Regions from separate parts of the Exiguobacterium sp. Helios genome, predicted to be linked through region 1. Evidence: predicted binding sites of a transcription regulator. Region 1 holds the regulator's gene; the other holds the start of a gene.
The links. Region 1 encodes LexA, which represses DNA repair genes until DNA is damaged. Its sites were predicted from a motif close to CGAACATATGTTCG; they were not measured.

Region 1 (8,139 bases):
GTCTGTGATATGCGTTTTTCCACCAGACAGCTTCCAAACGAGCCATGTGTCGATTGTTCCGAATAGAAGTTCTCCGTTTTCTGCCTGTTCCCGTGCCCCTTCAACGTTATCCAAAATCCACTTCACTTTTGTCCCTGAGAAGTAGGCGTCAATCAGAAGACCTGTTTTATCACGGAATGTTTGGTTCAGACCCTGTGCATTCAGCTCATCACAGATACCGGATGTTTGACGGGATTGCCAGACAAGCGCGTGATAGACAGGTTTACCTGTTTCTTTGTTCCAGACGACCGTCGTCTCACGTTGGTTCGTAATTCCGATACTTGCGATTTGGCTCGGTTTGATATCAGCCGTTCCGAGAGCATCCGCCATGACAGCGAGGATTGATCCCCAAATTTCATTGGCATCATGCTCGACCCAGCCCGGTTGCGGGAAGTATTGTTTGAATTCACGTTGCGCAGAGTTCACGATTTGACCATCGTGGTCAAAAATAATGGCGCGTGAGCTTGTTGTTCCTTGGTCGAGTGCTAAGATGTACTTGTTTTCCATGCTGAAATCCCCCTTGAGATGTAGGTGTCAAACAAAATCAGTTTTGCAGCAGTTGATACAGCAAGACGGCTACTCCACCACCGATAATCGGACCAACGATTGGAATCCACGAGTAACCCCAGTCAGATGAACCTTTTCCTTTAATCGGTAAGATAGCGTGTGCAATCCGCGGACCAAGGTCACGGGCCGGGTTGATGGCATATCCTGTTGTACCACCGAGCGAGAGACCGATGACGACGACAAGAAGACCGACGATGAATGGTTTCAGTCCGTCACCAAATGTTGTCAGACCAAATGACAGGATTCCGAATACCAAGACAAACGTCCCGATGATTTCTGAAATCAGGTTTGACGGTGTATGGCGAATCGCCGGACCTGTTGCGAACACACCCAGTTTTGCTGCTTGATCATCAGTCGCTTCAAAGTGTTTCATATAATGAAGCCAAACGAGTACTGCACCGATGAATGCTCCGATTAATTGACCGGCGATATAGACAGGTACGTCTGCCCACGGTAAATCGGAATTCATGGCAAGCGCCAATGTCAATGCAGGATTGAGATGTGCACCACTCGAGGCAGCAATGTATGCTCCCGTCATGACGGCGAGACCCCAAGCGAATGTAATGACAATCCAGCCGCCGTTCTCAGATTTCGTCTTTCTCAAGACAACCCCTGCAACGACTCCGTCGCCGAGCAAAATCAGAATCATTGTTCCAATCAGCTCACTTGTAAAGTTACTCATGCAAAAACCCTCCCTTTGGATTAAAGCAAATAATGGCCTTTCCATTTAAACCTACATCTAATTGAGAACGTTTTCAATACAATTAATTCAAATCTTTGAATTAAAATTTCCTTAATTTATGTTTAAAAAAATGAATAATGGATACTAAAAAAATCCTTCGTTCATTTTTACAATGAACGAAGGATTTTCAACGACGCTTTTTCCGCTTCTTTTTTGTTCGAAAGAAGCTGCTGGAGTGATCAAGGACAATATGTATCGTACTGGCAACCATGACGCCGATGATGAAAGCAGGCATGGACGCGAACCAGGAATCGACCGTACTCGATTCAATGATTTTCAGGTACAGCGCCAAAAATAAAAGCGGAATCAGAAAAGCGGCGCTGTACATCAGGCGAATGAGATCGCCGATGATCAAACCGTGCGACCAGATGGAGCGGTGGGGCATGATTTTGACATAAGGCATCCAAAGGACCCGTAAAGGACCGTGCCGGTAGTAAGGTTCGGACTTCAAGTCGAGGTCTGGTGAAAGCCAAAGGGTGCCGACGGCGATGCCGACAGCGGTTGGAAGCCAATCCGTCTGCTGGGTTGCGACCGAATACGCAACATAGCCGGTTAAAGCAACGGTATTGACTGTATCGTGTACATTTCCAGAAGGCATAAAAAAAGACCAGCTGTGCTGGTCCCTCGCTTAGTGGATCGTCCGATATACGCCGATGACCTTGCCAAGAATCGAGACGTTATCGAAATACATCGGGTCCATCGAATCATTTTCTGGTTGGAGACGTACTTGTTGATCTTCTAAGAAGAACCGTTTGACAGTCGCTTCGCTATCTTCGGTCATAGCAACGACGATTTCACCATTCTCTGCTGTGTTTTGCTGACGAACGATGACCCGGTCACCGTCTAGAATACCTGCGTTGATCATCGACTCACCATCAATCGTCAACATAAAGACATTTTCGTTCCCGACGTAATGGGCAGGAAGCGGGAAATGTTCTTCAATGTTTTCGATGGCCGTGATTGGAAAACCAGCCGTTACTTTCCCGATGACGGGAATATGAACGATGGCTTCGTGATCTTCATCAGTTTTATCAAGCAATATCTCAATCGCACGTGGCTTAGTTGGGTCACGGCGAATCAGTCCGCGTTTTTCTAGACGATCCAAATGACCGTGTACCGTTGAGCTTGAAGCAAGACCAACAGCCTCACCGATTTCACGAACTGATGGGGGATACCCTTTCAGTTTCACTTGAGCAACGATGTAGTCAAGGATTTCTTGTTGTCGTTTCGACATTTTCCGCATATGAATTGCCACCTCTTTCCGGATTGGTTTTTTGAAGGTTATAGGAATACATGTTTCTAAAATCACTATAACATAGAACAAATGAGCGTACAAACAATTGTTCGACATTTTGTGTTGACCGAACACCGGTTCTTGGTTTAAGATGAGTTATGCGAACAATTGTTCCGAGAACATCTATTCTAAAAACATTTTTAACTGGAGGGATTTATCATGATGCATACGATTCGTACCCATGCCTTTTCCATTGTTTTTTATACGCTCAGCCTGGCTTTCATTCTTTTCCTTTTAACACCTCGACCGGACGAGAAGGTCGAGCAACTCTTGACGGCTTCTGTCACAGTCGATCAAAACGCGACCGTCGAACAGGTCGCCGAAGTCTATAATGACGGATCGATGACAGATCAGGAATATGTCGAGTGGTTGATCGAGAATAATGAACTGAAGACGACTCATGTCATTTCGAAAAACAAAATCGTTGTACCAATCGCGCAACAATGACAAACTGTAAAGGTTGTCAAAGAACGAACAGGGGTGTGAAGTACAGTGAAAGTAGTAATCTACTGTCGCGTCTCGACGGAAAAAGAAGCACAGGACAGCTCGCTTGAGCGGCAAAGATCGGAACTGTCGGGACTCGCTGCAACAAAAGGATTTGAAGTCGTGGAGATCATCACGGAAAAGGAAAGTGGTTATGACGTTGATCGGGAAGGGATGTTATCCGTTCTCGATTACGTCACACGTCAAGCCGTGGATGCCGTTCTCGTGACGGATGATACGCGGATCGGACGCGGGAATGCCAAAATCGCCATTTTACATACGTTCCAAAAACATCAGGTTCAACTGATGACGATGGAATCGGATGGCGAGTATAAACTGGCAGACGCCGAAGCGATGGTTCTTGAAATTGTATCGCTCGTCGAAGAGTATCAACGGAAACTGCATAATGCGAAAATTGCCCGCGGGATGCGACGGGCTGTCGAAAATGGATTTCGTCCCGAGCAGAACCTCAACCGTCAAGGTGAAAATGCCGGTCGGAGCCGAAAGGAAGTCCCGATTGAAGAAATCGTCCGGTTACGTGAGTTAGGACTGACATTCGCCGACATCGCGGTGACATTAAGAGGGATGGGACACGACATTTCGAAAGCGACCGTCAACCGGCGTTATCTGGAATATAAAGAAGTAGTCAGTACGTACGAATAAGGAAGTAAGTTTGATGCCTCAGCGGCGCATCAAACTTGCTTTTTTTTTTCGTGTCTTTTACAGTAAGGTTACTATTGAAAGCTCAACTTTGAGTCAACAGAAAGAGGGATATCATGTTATCACAAGAACAACTGGACCGGATTAACGAATTAGCCAATAAATCAAAAGTCGAACCACTGACTGATGCAGAAACAGCGGAACAAAAAGAATTACGGACTGCCTATCTGGAAGCATTCCGTGGTTCGTTCAAAAATCAGATGATGGGCATCAAAATCGTCGATGAAGAAGGAACCGACGTAACACCTGAAAAACTAAAGCAAGCGCAGGAAGAAGAACGGAACAAACAATAATGACAAAAGCTATGTCACTCATTGGGATGAGTGGCGTAGCTTTTTTTGGTGAAACGTTCGTAATATGTATCACGAAAGTGCCAAGAAAACGGCAATAGAGAGCGCATTCATTTCAATGTGACATACTATTTAGAAAAGTTGTATCACATTTGTGGGTATGCTAAAATGAGGAGGAATTTGTGAAAAAGAGAGAGGATGATTGTTTTGACGAACATGACAACAGTAGAATTATTAGCAGTAAATACGATTCGTACCTTATCAATTGATGCAGTACAAAAAGCGAACTCGGGTCACCCGGGAATGCCGATGGGTGCAGCACCGATGGCATTTACATTATGGGCGGATCATATGAACCATAACCCTAAAAATCCAGAATGGTTCAACCGTGACCGTTTTGTACTTTCAGCAGGACACGGTTCAATGCTTCTCTACTCACTCCTCCATTTATCAGGTTATGATCTCGCGATGGATGACTTGAAGTCATTCCGTCAATGGAACTCAAAAACACCGGGTCACCCGGAATACCGTCACACAGCAGGTGTCGATGCGACGACTGGTCCACTCGGACAAGGCATTGCGATGGCTGTCGGTATGGCGATGGCAGAACGTCACTTGGAAGCAAAATACAACCGTGACGAGTTAAACGTCGTCGATCACTTCACATACGGGATTTGCGGAGACGGTGACTTAATGGAAGGTGTTTCGGCAGAAGCGGCATCACTTGCAGGACATTTAGGTCTTGGCAAATTGGTTGTTCTGTATGATTCAAACGATATCTCGCTCGATGGCGATCTCGATAAATCATTCTCAGAAAACGTTCAACAACGTTTTGAAGCATACAACTGGCAAGTCATCCGTGTCGAAGACGGAACGGATCTTGATTCGATTTCAAAAGCAATCGAAGCAGCAAAAGCTGAAACAACAAAACCGACATTGATTGAAGTGAAAACAGTCATCGGATTTGGTTCACCAAACAAATCAGGTAAATCGGCTTCACACGGTGCACCACTCGGAGATGCGGAAATCAAGTTGACGAAAGCAAGCTACGTTTGGGATCACGAAGAATTCTACGTCCCGGAAGAAGTCAAAGACTTGTTCGAAGAACGCATTGTCAAACGTGGTGCTGATACAGAAGCAGCATGGACTGAGAAAATGGAACAATACAAAGCGGCGCATCCAGAATTGCATGCTGAACTTGTTCAAGCCATCAACAACGAATTGCCAAGCAACTGGGAAGCAGACCTGCCAACATATGATCTGACATCGAAAAAAGCGACACGTCAGACAAGTGGTGAAGTCTTGAACGCTCTTGCGAAAAACATCCCGTCAATCTTCGGTGGTTCAGCTGACTTAGCAGGATCAAACAACACGATGCTCAAAGGCGAAGCTGACTTCGACATCGATCCAAGCGGCCGTAACATCTGGTTTGGTGTGCGTGAGTTTGCGATGGCAGCAGCTGTCAACGGTATGGCGTTACACGGTGGTGTCATTCCTTACGGTGCGACATTCTTCGTATTCTCGGATTACCTCCGTCCTGCAGTTCGTTTAGCAGCGTTGATGGGTATCCAGTCGATTTTCGTCCTGACACATGACTCGATTGCTGTTGGTGAAGATGGTCCAACACACGAGCCGGTTGAACACTTGATGAGTTTCCGTGCGATGCCGAACTTGACAGTTTACCGTCCGGCAGATGGGAAAGAAACGATTGCCGCATGGAAAACAGCCGTTCAATCAACAAACAAACCGACACTTCTCGTCATGACACGTCAAGGATTACCTGAACTTGAAGGTACGACGGTTGAAGGCGCTGAAAAAGGCGGATACGTCATTGCGGGTGACATCAACAAAGCGGATACAATCTTAATGGGAACAGGTTCTGAAGTGCATCTGTTAGTCGAAGCACAAAAAGAACTTGGCGAAACGGCAGCAGTCGTTTCACTTCCATCATGGGAATTGTTTGAAGCGCAATCAGCAGAATACAAAGAATCAGTTTTACCAAAACGCATCACGAAGCGTCTTGCGATTGAAGCCGGTGCTTCACTCGGTTGGTATAAATATGTAGGAACAGAAGGACAAGTCATCGGAATCGATCGCTTTGGTGCTTCGGCTCCTGGAGATCTTCTGTTAAAAGAGTACGGCATGTCTGTCGAAAATGTCTTGAACACAGTCAAGCAACTCGGTTAATGAAGAAAGGTGCGCAAACGCGCGCACCTTTTTTTTGCATTATCTATGCAAAGGCTTTAAATTATAGTATAGTAAAAAGCGACGTTTGAAGTTAGAGGAGGAAGCAACTTGGCTACATGGATTTGGATTTTAATTGCCCTTCTTTGCTTGGTAGCTGGTGTCGCCCTTGGTTTTTATATCGCTCGTCGATACATGATGAACTATTTGGAGCAAAACCCACCAATCAACGAAGATATGATTAAGACATTGATGATGCAAATGGGTCAAAAGCCATCACAAAAGAAAGTCAACCAAGTGATGCGTTCAATGAGTGGTTCAATGAAATCACCGAAAAAATAACGACTTGTAAAAGGAGACCAATTTGGTCTCCTTTTGTTTGCTATTTTTTAGGAAGATGGCTAATCTAAAATGTGAGACTATTAGAAATACTCAATCGATTTAAAAAGGGGGGACTTGTATGGGAGTCTTCAGGAAACTGAGTTGGTTTTTCCGACTCGAATGGAAAGCATACAGTTTAGGCATCATTGCTTTAATTTTTGTTGCCGGACTGGAACTGATTCCGCCGAAAGTAATCGGTTCGACGGTCAACGGACTGAGCGAAGGCAGTTTGACGAAAAATGATTTATGGAAACTGGTCGCGACACTGGTGTTGATCGGGGTATCGACCTATGTGATTCGTTATTTTTGGCGGTTTTACATCTTCGGAGCGTCGATCCGGCTCGGCCGGTTGTTGCGAAGTCAGCTATATGGTCATTTTTCGGACCTGGATCAATCATTTTACAAGAAGTACCGCAGCGGGGATTTGATGGCTCATGCGACGAATGATGTACAAGCCGTCTCGATGACGGCAGGAGCCGGTATTTTGACACTCGTCGATTCCGTGACGATGGGCAGTTTCGTCATCATCACGATGATTACGACGATCAGTTGGAAACTGACGCTTGTTTCGTTGTTACCGATGCCGCTGATGGTTTATTTGACGTCACGGTACGGGAAGATGCTGCACTCCCGATTCCACGATGCGCAGGAAGCTTTTTCGGATTTGAATGACAAGGTCGCAGAAAGCGTCAGCGGAGTCCGCGTCTTGAAAGCAACAGGGGAAGTTGAATCGGATGTCGGAACGTTTACTTCGTTATCTGATGATGTCGTTCAAAAAAACCGCCGGGTCGCGAAAATCGATGCCTTATTTGATCCGACGATTTTCGGTTTGGTCGGCTTATCTTATATCATTGCCGTCGGATACGGCGCGTATTTATTACAGCAAGGGGAAATTCGGATCGGGGACATCGTGTCCTTCACTACATATTTGGGATTACTGACGTGGCCGATGCTTGCGTTCGGCTGGTTGTTTAATATCGTCGAACGGGGACGGGCTTCGTACGACCGGATTGAACGGATGCTTGCAATCGAACCGGAAATCAAGGATGCGAAAGAAGCGGCGACGACGGTTTCGTCCGCTGATTTACAAGTCGCGATTGATCGGTTTGTATATGAGACACAACCTGTGCTTGTGAACATTCACGTGACATTGACACCCGGACGGACACTTGGAATCGTTGGTCGGACCGGTGCCGGAAAATCGACGTTCGTTCGTCTGTTATCACGCGAATACGATGTCAAATACGGTTCGATTGCGATTGGCGGACAGGACGTCAAACAATTGACGCGGGAAACGGTCCGCAAGCAGGTTGCAATCGTTCCGCAGGATCATTTCCTGTTCTCTGCTTCGATTGCTGATAATATCGCCTTTGCGAAACCGGATGCATCGATGGAAGAAATCATGGAAGCTGCACGGATTGCTGCCGTTCACGAGGATA
Region 2 (8,139 bases), 370 kb from region 1:
ACTGATGGGCTCGTTCGTACAGAGCATTTAAATTCGCTTGCCGGCTCCGTCCCCCGTTCAGACAACCGACGTATTCAAAGTAACCGGTTTGATCAAACAAGGAACGAATTAAGCTCGCAAGCGACTTCCCGCGTGCTTCCGTGCGCCAGTTTTGCAACTGATTGAGCGCTTCACCGACACGCAAACCAAGCGGTGTTTGTTCTTTCGCCACAAGAGTAGCTGCTTCGTAGAATGACCCGTCTTTCGATTTAGCACGAATCCGTCCTAAATCCCGATCCGTCAATCCAAAAATCGGTGATCGCAAGACACTGGCAAACGGGATATCCTGCAACGGATTATCGATTGTCTTCAAGAGCGCCATCATGATTTGAATCTCGGTTGCTTGAAAATAACCGCCCGTCGTATCCGCATAGACAGGAAGTTCGTATTGTTCAAAGACGTCGACCAATGCCTGGACCCGTTTTCCTCTCGAACGTACGAGGACGACGATATCACGGTATTCACATTTACGGAAACGCTTTTGTTTTGCATCAAATACGAGGTAGGGATTTTCATCATTCACCATCTCGATGATGCGTGTCGCTATGACTTGAGCTTCCAATTCTTCTTTATTCGTGTCTGTCTGGTCCACTAACAGCAATTCAGGATTGACTTGGGTTGATTCGACATATCCGAGATTCCCTAGCCTCAAATAAGCTGCTTCATCATAATCAATTTCTCCGACGGCTTCGTCCATGACTTGACGGAAAATATGATTGGTACCATCCAAGACTTCTAAACGGCTTCGGAAATTTTTCGTCAAATCAATTCGTGTCCCGACTTCTGTTTGTTGGAATCGTTTAAACTTATTCAAAAACAATCCGGGCTCGGCATGACGGAATTTATAAATCGATTGTTTTACGTCACCAACCATAAACAGATTTCCGGTTGCTTCATCTGATTTTGAAACAAGCCGCAGAATCCGTTCCTGCACTTCGTTTGTATCCTGATATTCATCCACTAAAACTTCAATGAAGCGTTCTTGGAGCAAACGAGCGACATCCGTTGCCTCTCCGTCCTGTTCCAAGATGGCTAATGCAAAATGCTCAAGGTCGGAAAAATCAACGATGCCCCGCTGCTGCTTCGCTTCAAGATAGGCTGCCGAGAAACTTCGAACGAGCGTGACGATCATCTGGACATGCCCCAGTTGCGAACGTAAATCTTCCAGATAATCAACCCCGTCCTTCTCAACGAACAAATCACGCATCTTTTTGAGATCACCGACGAGACGCGTCCGTTCGGTCTGGAATTTCTTCATTTCCTCGTCTCCGCGGATTCCTTTCCAGCGGCCGAATTCGACGGCCTGAAAAGCAAGGGCGACGGTCGTCCAGCGGTCCTGTTCCGGATTAATCCGCCGGATCGGTGCGACGTCCTGCACCAACATGTCTGCCATCTCGTCATATCCGGCTTGTCGCAGACGATACGATAATTCCATATACCGGTTGATGACCGGCGCGACACGTTCCCATTCGAGTTCAAATAATCGTGTCAACAAACTGGACTCATCCGGATCAATCGGTTGATCGTACTGCGCAATCAAGTGGTCATAAAATGCTTCCGGATCCGGGAGTGAACGAGAAAATCGATATAAGTTCGAGATTAAGGTCAACATTGCTTGATCGTCCCGGTCTGATGTGTAACTATCAATCAATTCATAAAACGCCGGATCTGCTAAAGCATAGTAGTTCTCAAACACTTCTTCCAAAACATCATCCTGCAGCAACAACAGCTCTGCTTCTTCCGCAATGCGAAAAGCTGGATCAAGACCAATCCGGTAATAGTTTTCGCGTAAAATCGATAAACAAAAGGAATGGATCGTCGTGATTTGAGCACGGTTCATCATTTGCCGTTGTTTTTTTAAATAAAGGTCATCTGGAGCATCTTTAATTTTTGCTTCGATTGCTTCGATGACACGTGTCTTCATCTCTTTAGCTGCTGCGTTCGTAAACGTCGCGACAAGAATCCGGTCGGCTGTCAACGGATCTTCCTGATTGATGACACGTTGCGTCAACCGTTCGACGAGTACGGCTGTTTTTCCTGAACCGGCGGCAGCGGATACTAAAATATGTCCACCTCTCGCATCAATTGCCCGTTGCTGTTCATCTGTCCACTGCACACTCATTCCGTCTCCTCCTTCAACCGTTCCAAGACTTCTTTTTCCGACAACGGTTTCAATTGCCGGTAGTCGTTTCCGAGAGATTGATCAAACTGGCAGACGGAACGGTACTCACAAAATGTACAAGGTATCCGTTCCTGGTAATCAAACGGATCAATCGCAATATCTCCTGCATACATCGATTGGCTGCTCGTCTTCAATTCATCCCAGGCGTGATCCATCAGTGCCGTCAATTCTTCTTCTTTGACGACACCTTTCGTGTGCGACTTATGAAGACCGGTTTTCGTGAATGTCACTTTGACGAGCGGTGACTTTTGACGTTCATCGTACGCAATCTGATCCATTGCCCGTAATACTTCATCATTTTCAACGATGATGCCTTGCATTTGATACGATTCGAGCAACAACCGGTTCCTTTCGATTTCATCCGCCGATAAATCTCCACGCATCATTGGGTTTTTGACGTGGAAATACAAGGCACCGGCCGGTTTTGCCTGCTGATTAAACAGAACTTCCGACTGTTCAACGACTGTTTTTAGATACAACAGCATTTGAATCGCCAAACCATAATAGATTTCGGCAAAATCCAACTCTTTAGCACTCGATTTATAGTCGACGACCCGGACGTACAATTGATCGCCAATTGTCGCTTGATCCACCCGGTCAATTCGACCGGTGAATTCGATTTCGGTACCATCCGGTAATGTGAAGCGAAGTGGTGGAAACATGGCGTTCCCAAAACTGATTTCAAATAAATCAGGTTCGAATTCAGAACGTTCCGCTTGTTTGACGAGCATTTTTGCAGTTTGCTCGACGACGTCCGTTAATTTTTTCTTGATGTATCCAAAACGGTTCGAACTCATCAAAATCGCATTTTGAATTTCCGGTGTCACCTTCTCGACGGCTTCTTTCGCGAGATTACTGCACGATTGGTCATCCAGTTCACGCCAGCGTTTTCCCGAGGCTTTGATATTCATCGATAAATCATTGAGTGCTCCGTGGAATAGGTTCCCGATGTCCGGCGCTTCGAATTTATATAATTTCCGTTCTTTTAACCGCAATCCATACCGGGCAAAGTGTTTATAAGAACAAGCATTGTACGTCTCAAACCGGGAGACGCTGGCTTTGATGGTGTCACCATACAGGTTACGCGCCAAATCATCCGGTAACGGCTCTGCATGATTTTGATAAAACAAGGCACTGGAAAACAGCGCCATTCGTTCGCGGCCCCGACCGTTTTCGAGCAAACGATTGTACACATCAAACCAGGACGGTTGGATCGGATAACGACGTTGCAGCCGTCTCAACTCGATTGCCGCTGCCGCTGCCGCCCGTTCCGGACTCGTCACGAACTGAAGTTGATCATCCGGTGCATGATCACCGGCTTCTGCAAAGGATGTTTTCACAGGGCGATCCTGCAACAGTTGATGTTTGATCTGCTTGATGATGGATGCCGGCTGAAGGGCTTTGCCGTCCTCGTCAACCAGCGCATAACTGATATGCAACGCTTCACTTGGCGCTGTCACCCCTTGATAGAGGTAATACAATTCGTCGTCAAATACGTCCAAAGAGGCTTTACCGACCGGAATGCCTTGATCGTGGAGGAAGTCATGATCTCCTTCTGACAGCAATTTAGACTGGTCTTCCACGAGTGGAATCAATCCGTCATTGGCCCCGAGTAAAAAGACCACTTTCACCTGTTGTAAACGTCCCCGGACGTAATCCGTCGCAATCACTTGATCGAGCGAAGGCGGAACAAGGGAGAAGCGGAGACTTTCAAGTCCAGTCTCGACCATTTGGACGAATAGTTCTGTCGTCAATGTGGCTTCCGGTGCCGCAGCTTCCAACTGTTCAAAGAGATGCAGTACCGCTTCGTACACCTGATCATGTTCTCGTGCTTTGCTGAGTTCATTGACTTCGAGTGCTTGTTGCTTCCAAACCGTTAACCGGTCCGTCAAATGATGTTCTTCCAAGAAACGGTATAACGCCCGTGTGTATTCACTCATCGTCTTAGATGCTTTGAATCGCTTCTCCAGTGGTTCAATGGCTTCGACCAGGAATTGACGCCATTCGTTCAGTTCCTGTTCTTCTTGTAACTCAGCATCCGTTAAACTGATTTCATCAGCTAGACGTCGCTTCAATTGCCAAGTTTTTTTCCACATCGAACCTTTGATTCCCCGCTCCAGGACAAATGTTTCCAGACGATCAAGTGCTAATCGTGAATCCTCTGCCGGAAGTGGAATCAGCTCTGTTTTCAGCAGACGAAAAATAGATTCTTCCCGATATCCCGTCATGACGATTTCAAGGACGGCATGGACTAATTCGACAATCGGATGATGGACCATCGATTCCCGTTGATCCAGGAAGTACGGAATGTCATACAGTTGAAAAGCACGTTCTAAATGATCGGCGTACGGTTCAAGGTGGCGGACAAGAAACGCGATGTCCTTGAACCGATACCCTTCATGGCGTACCAGTTGAATCACCTTTCTGACAGCCGCTTCTGCTTCAACTTGACGATTAACTGCGGCAGAAAGCGTCAACCCGTTCACTTCGTCATCCGTCGCCGGGTATCCGGGCAACAGTAACGCTTGTTCAAGCATCTGTAACCCTGTGGTCTGAAATTTAACGGTCTGTGTGTAATAGATGTCTTCATGCGCAATCTGTCGTTCTTTCATCTGTTCGATCAACTGCATATAGCAGCGTTGTGACACACCAAACTCAGACTGTTTCGCATAGACGTCTTCGACATCCAGTGTAAAACTAAGATGCATCTCTTTCGTCAATTCCATCAATCGCAGTAAGACCTGTTGTTCCTGTAACGAAAATTCATAAAATCCATCAACGAAGACTGAAACGTCACTTAAATCAGCTTTCGGTAACAGCTCAATCAATGTCGTGAAATAATCGTCCGCATGAAGCGCCTTATTTGAGATTCGTTCAGTAAAGCGCTCGTAAATCAGCGCTAAATCATTTAATTTCGGTGAACGTTCGGGAGATGCACTGCTGATTTGACGCAACATATCCGGATTTACCAAAGAACGTTTAAACGAGGCAATCAATTCGTCCAATCCTTTGTAGAAGCCGGGCATATTTTTCGTCCGTTTAAAAATCTTCAATTCTTCTTCCGCTTCTTCGACAACTTGACGCAGTAACAACTGTGTCCCGGTCTCGTCTAAAAAGGGAATCGCCTGGTTTCCATGATCCCGGATGATATGGAAAGCAAACCGGCGTAAACTCATGACTTCCATCCGGACAAGACCCGACAGCCGGGGATCCGTCGCGATACGACGTTCCATCTCAAAAGACATCTGATCCGGTACGATGAAATAGATGGATGGACCAAGCGGTTGCTCAGCTAACCGGTCAATTACCTGCTCAATTAATGTTGTCGTCTTGCCTGTACCGGCACGACCTAAATGCATGTAATTCATTGTGTCAGATCAGCTGACACCTGTTTTCGTACCATCAGGTGGGCTGATCTTCACCTCCTTTAATTAATATCGAGGAGCTTTATGCTGTCTTTTTTCCGCTCATATGAGATGAGTATTGAAAACAACAAGCGCGCTCATCTATAAGGATGATTATATGTACTATTATCTCATAAATACGAACAAACGTCCGTTTTTCAATCCAGATAACTTGTTTTCTTTTTCGTCCTCTTCCTTGTCCATTTTAAATCATTTGTCGATCGGTTTGTGTGGAGTTGCAAAAAGCGGGTAAAGATTGAGATAATGATTGTCTTCATCAGCTGGAACAGAAAGAGGGACAAGTATGCTATACGAAGACCTTGGTCAAAAAGACGCACTCGAACAACTTGTCACACGATTCTATAATCGTGTGTATACAGATGATGTTCTCCGTCCGTTATTCCCGCCGGACCGCCAACGTGTCGAACAAGCACAAATCCGATTTTTGATTCAACTCACAGGTGGTCCAAAACAATACGATGGACAGGATGAACGGATGAATCTGGCGATGATTCATCGCCTTTTGCCCATCAGAGAAGTACACGCTGTGCGATGGATTGAATTGATGATGCTGACCATTGAAGAGACCATCGAGGACACAGAGGCAGCCACGCGTTTAATTGAGCGCCTACGAATCGGTGCCTTCAATGTGCTACGCATTTGTGATGCCCATCAGAACGGATGAGGGATTTTCCTTTCTCATCGGTACGTTTCAATGTAAAATAAGAACTGGAGGCGATAACTATGACTGAAGAACAAGATAAAAAGAGTGAATTGGTAAAAAGCGCACTCGAACAGGCTGAAGCAGCTAAAACGACAGAAGAACCTGTTGAAGAAGAAAAGTCAGATGAACAAAAACGTTTAGAACATATTCGGGCACTTGTGACGCTTGAACGTGGCTCTGATTATTACCGGGTTGTCTTCTACGATGATCATAAACATTTGATTTTCAAAGAACTCGATTACGATCGAGTCGAATTCGTCGGCCGATTCTACAATGACAGTTTTGATCCAACCAATCAAAAAGAACTAGAAGAAATTTCTGAGAAGGCTCTTGCGACATCGATTCGTAAACGTTTTTTATAAGAAACTGCAGTCTTCCTCACATAAAAGCCGTGCTACCCTCATTCATTCATGGGGAGAGCACGGCTTTTACTATATCCAGACGATTCGTCATCTGTTTTAGGTTATAGCTGTTCTTTTGTATTTCGTTTTTTCCGGCGCATAACGTACGCCAATACTCCACCGGCAACTGCCAATCCTGTTGCTGCCAGTACAGGTAATAGTACTTTTTTCGACGTCAGTTTTTGTTTCACTTGCTCCAATCGAGATTCCGTGACCTCTTTCTGAGCAACCGATGCACGACGGTTGATGGTCATGTGTTTTGCGGCATCCGTTACAACGATTCGTTTCGTCACCCACCGTCGATTTCCTGACTCGTCGACGACAAGCTGCCGGGCGCGTTTGACACCTTTGACTCTTTTACCCGGCGTATTTTCCGGACGAACAATCCGTGAACTGATAAAACGCCGTCCACCGTTCACACCAAATCCAGGTTGTAATTTTCTACGGTTTAACCATTCATATGATTCATTCATCGTGTAGCGGTCTTTCGACCGCTTCACCTCCCTTTAATTCTCTCTCTCGCACTTTACTGTCTATTCGCTGTATTAAGTAGTGATTCCTGTTAGATTGTTCCACTTATCGCGCTTTATTAAACGTCGTCGGTCGTTCTTCTTGAAATCTCCGTTGCATTTCGTAAGCCAATTCCAGTGTTTTAATCCGTTGCCGTTCGATGCTGTAAGCCGAAGCATCAGTGTCAATCCGTTGTCCTGTTTGAAATTCCACTTGAACGGTATCCCCCTTTTTTTGAACGGTTTTCATCTGCTTGAAATTAATCCAAATACATTCCGCCTTCTCCTTCGCAGTCGTCGGGAAGAAAATCGTTTGCGCCTTCCAATCGATTAAGACCGGTGTTTTCCGATTCGGCCCCAGGATATGTCGAGCCGCTTCAATTCTTCCGCGCATCGACGAACCAAAATACAAACAAGATTCTTCAATCAACTTGATCGGATGACCTTCTAACACGACTTCTGACTGTTCTTGAATAAGTAAAGTTTGCGGTTCACCGTATGGACCATACTTTGGTACAAGGGCTAATGTTTCTTCCGTAATTTTATGTCGCATCCTGATTTCCCCTTTCTTGTATTAGTATGGTTATATCAAATTCAAAATGACTTTGTCTGAACGACCTCATTATTTCCCAAAATAAAAAACGAGATACGGCTATCTCGTTTTTTAAGATCTTATTTTTTTCCGGCTGTTTCTTCCTCAAAATGTCTTGGAAAATTAAATTTTACGCAAACTTTATTTTCTTCATTTCCCGCAATCAGATTATCAATTGTCACTTCTCCTTCGTGCCGTTCGACAATCCGTTTAACGATGTATAACCCAAGACCAAACTTGCCTTCTTTTCCACGAGAAAATTGATGGAACAGCGGAGAGGACGTTTCT

Region 2: the regulator LexA is predicted to act here: its motif matches at 5,766-5,779, upstream of addB (helicase-exonuclease AddAB subunit AddB).

The regions. Positions count from the first base shown of each region.
Region 1 covers NZ_CP053557.1:1,375,703-1,383,841, forward strand. The annotation lists gene glpK (glycerol kinase GlpK) at 1-546, opposite strand, end outside; gene HNY42_RS07025 (MIP/aquaporin family protein) at 584-1,288, opposite strand; gene HNY42_RS07030 (metal-binding protein) at 1,476-1,946, opposite strand; gene lexA (transcriptional repressor LexA) at 1,977-2,591, opposite strand; gene HNY42_RS07040 (cell division suppressor protein YneA) at 2,802-3,089, shown strand; gene HNY42_RS07045 (YneB family resolvase-like protein) at 3,135-3,788, shown strand; gene HNY42_RS07050 (DUF896 domain-containing protein) at 3,902-4,138, shown strand; gene tkt (transketolase) at 4,334-6,322, shown strand; gene HNY42_RS07060 (YneF family protein) at 6,431-6,661, shown strand; gene HNY42_RS07065 (ABC transporter transmembrane domain-containing protein) at 6,780-8,139, shown strand, end outside.
Region 2 covers NZ_CP053557.1:1,004,326-1,012,464, reverse strand. The annotation lists gene addA (helicase-exonuclease AddAB subunit AddA) at 1-2,161, opposite strand, end outside; gene addB (helicase-exonuclease AddAB subunit AddB) at 2,158-5,589, opposite strand; gene HNY42_RS05230 (truncated hemoglobin) at 5,930-6,310, shown strand; gene HNY42_RS05225 (hypothetical protein) at 6,370-6,711, shown strand; gene HNY42_RS05220 (hypothetical protein) at 6,813-7,223, opposite strand; gene HNY42_RS05215 (competence protein ComK) at 7,327-7,812, opposite strand; gene HNY42_RS05210 (HAMP domain-containing sensor histidine kinase) at 7,932-8,139, opposite strand, start outside.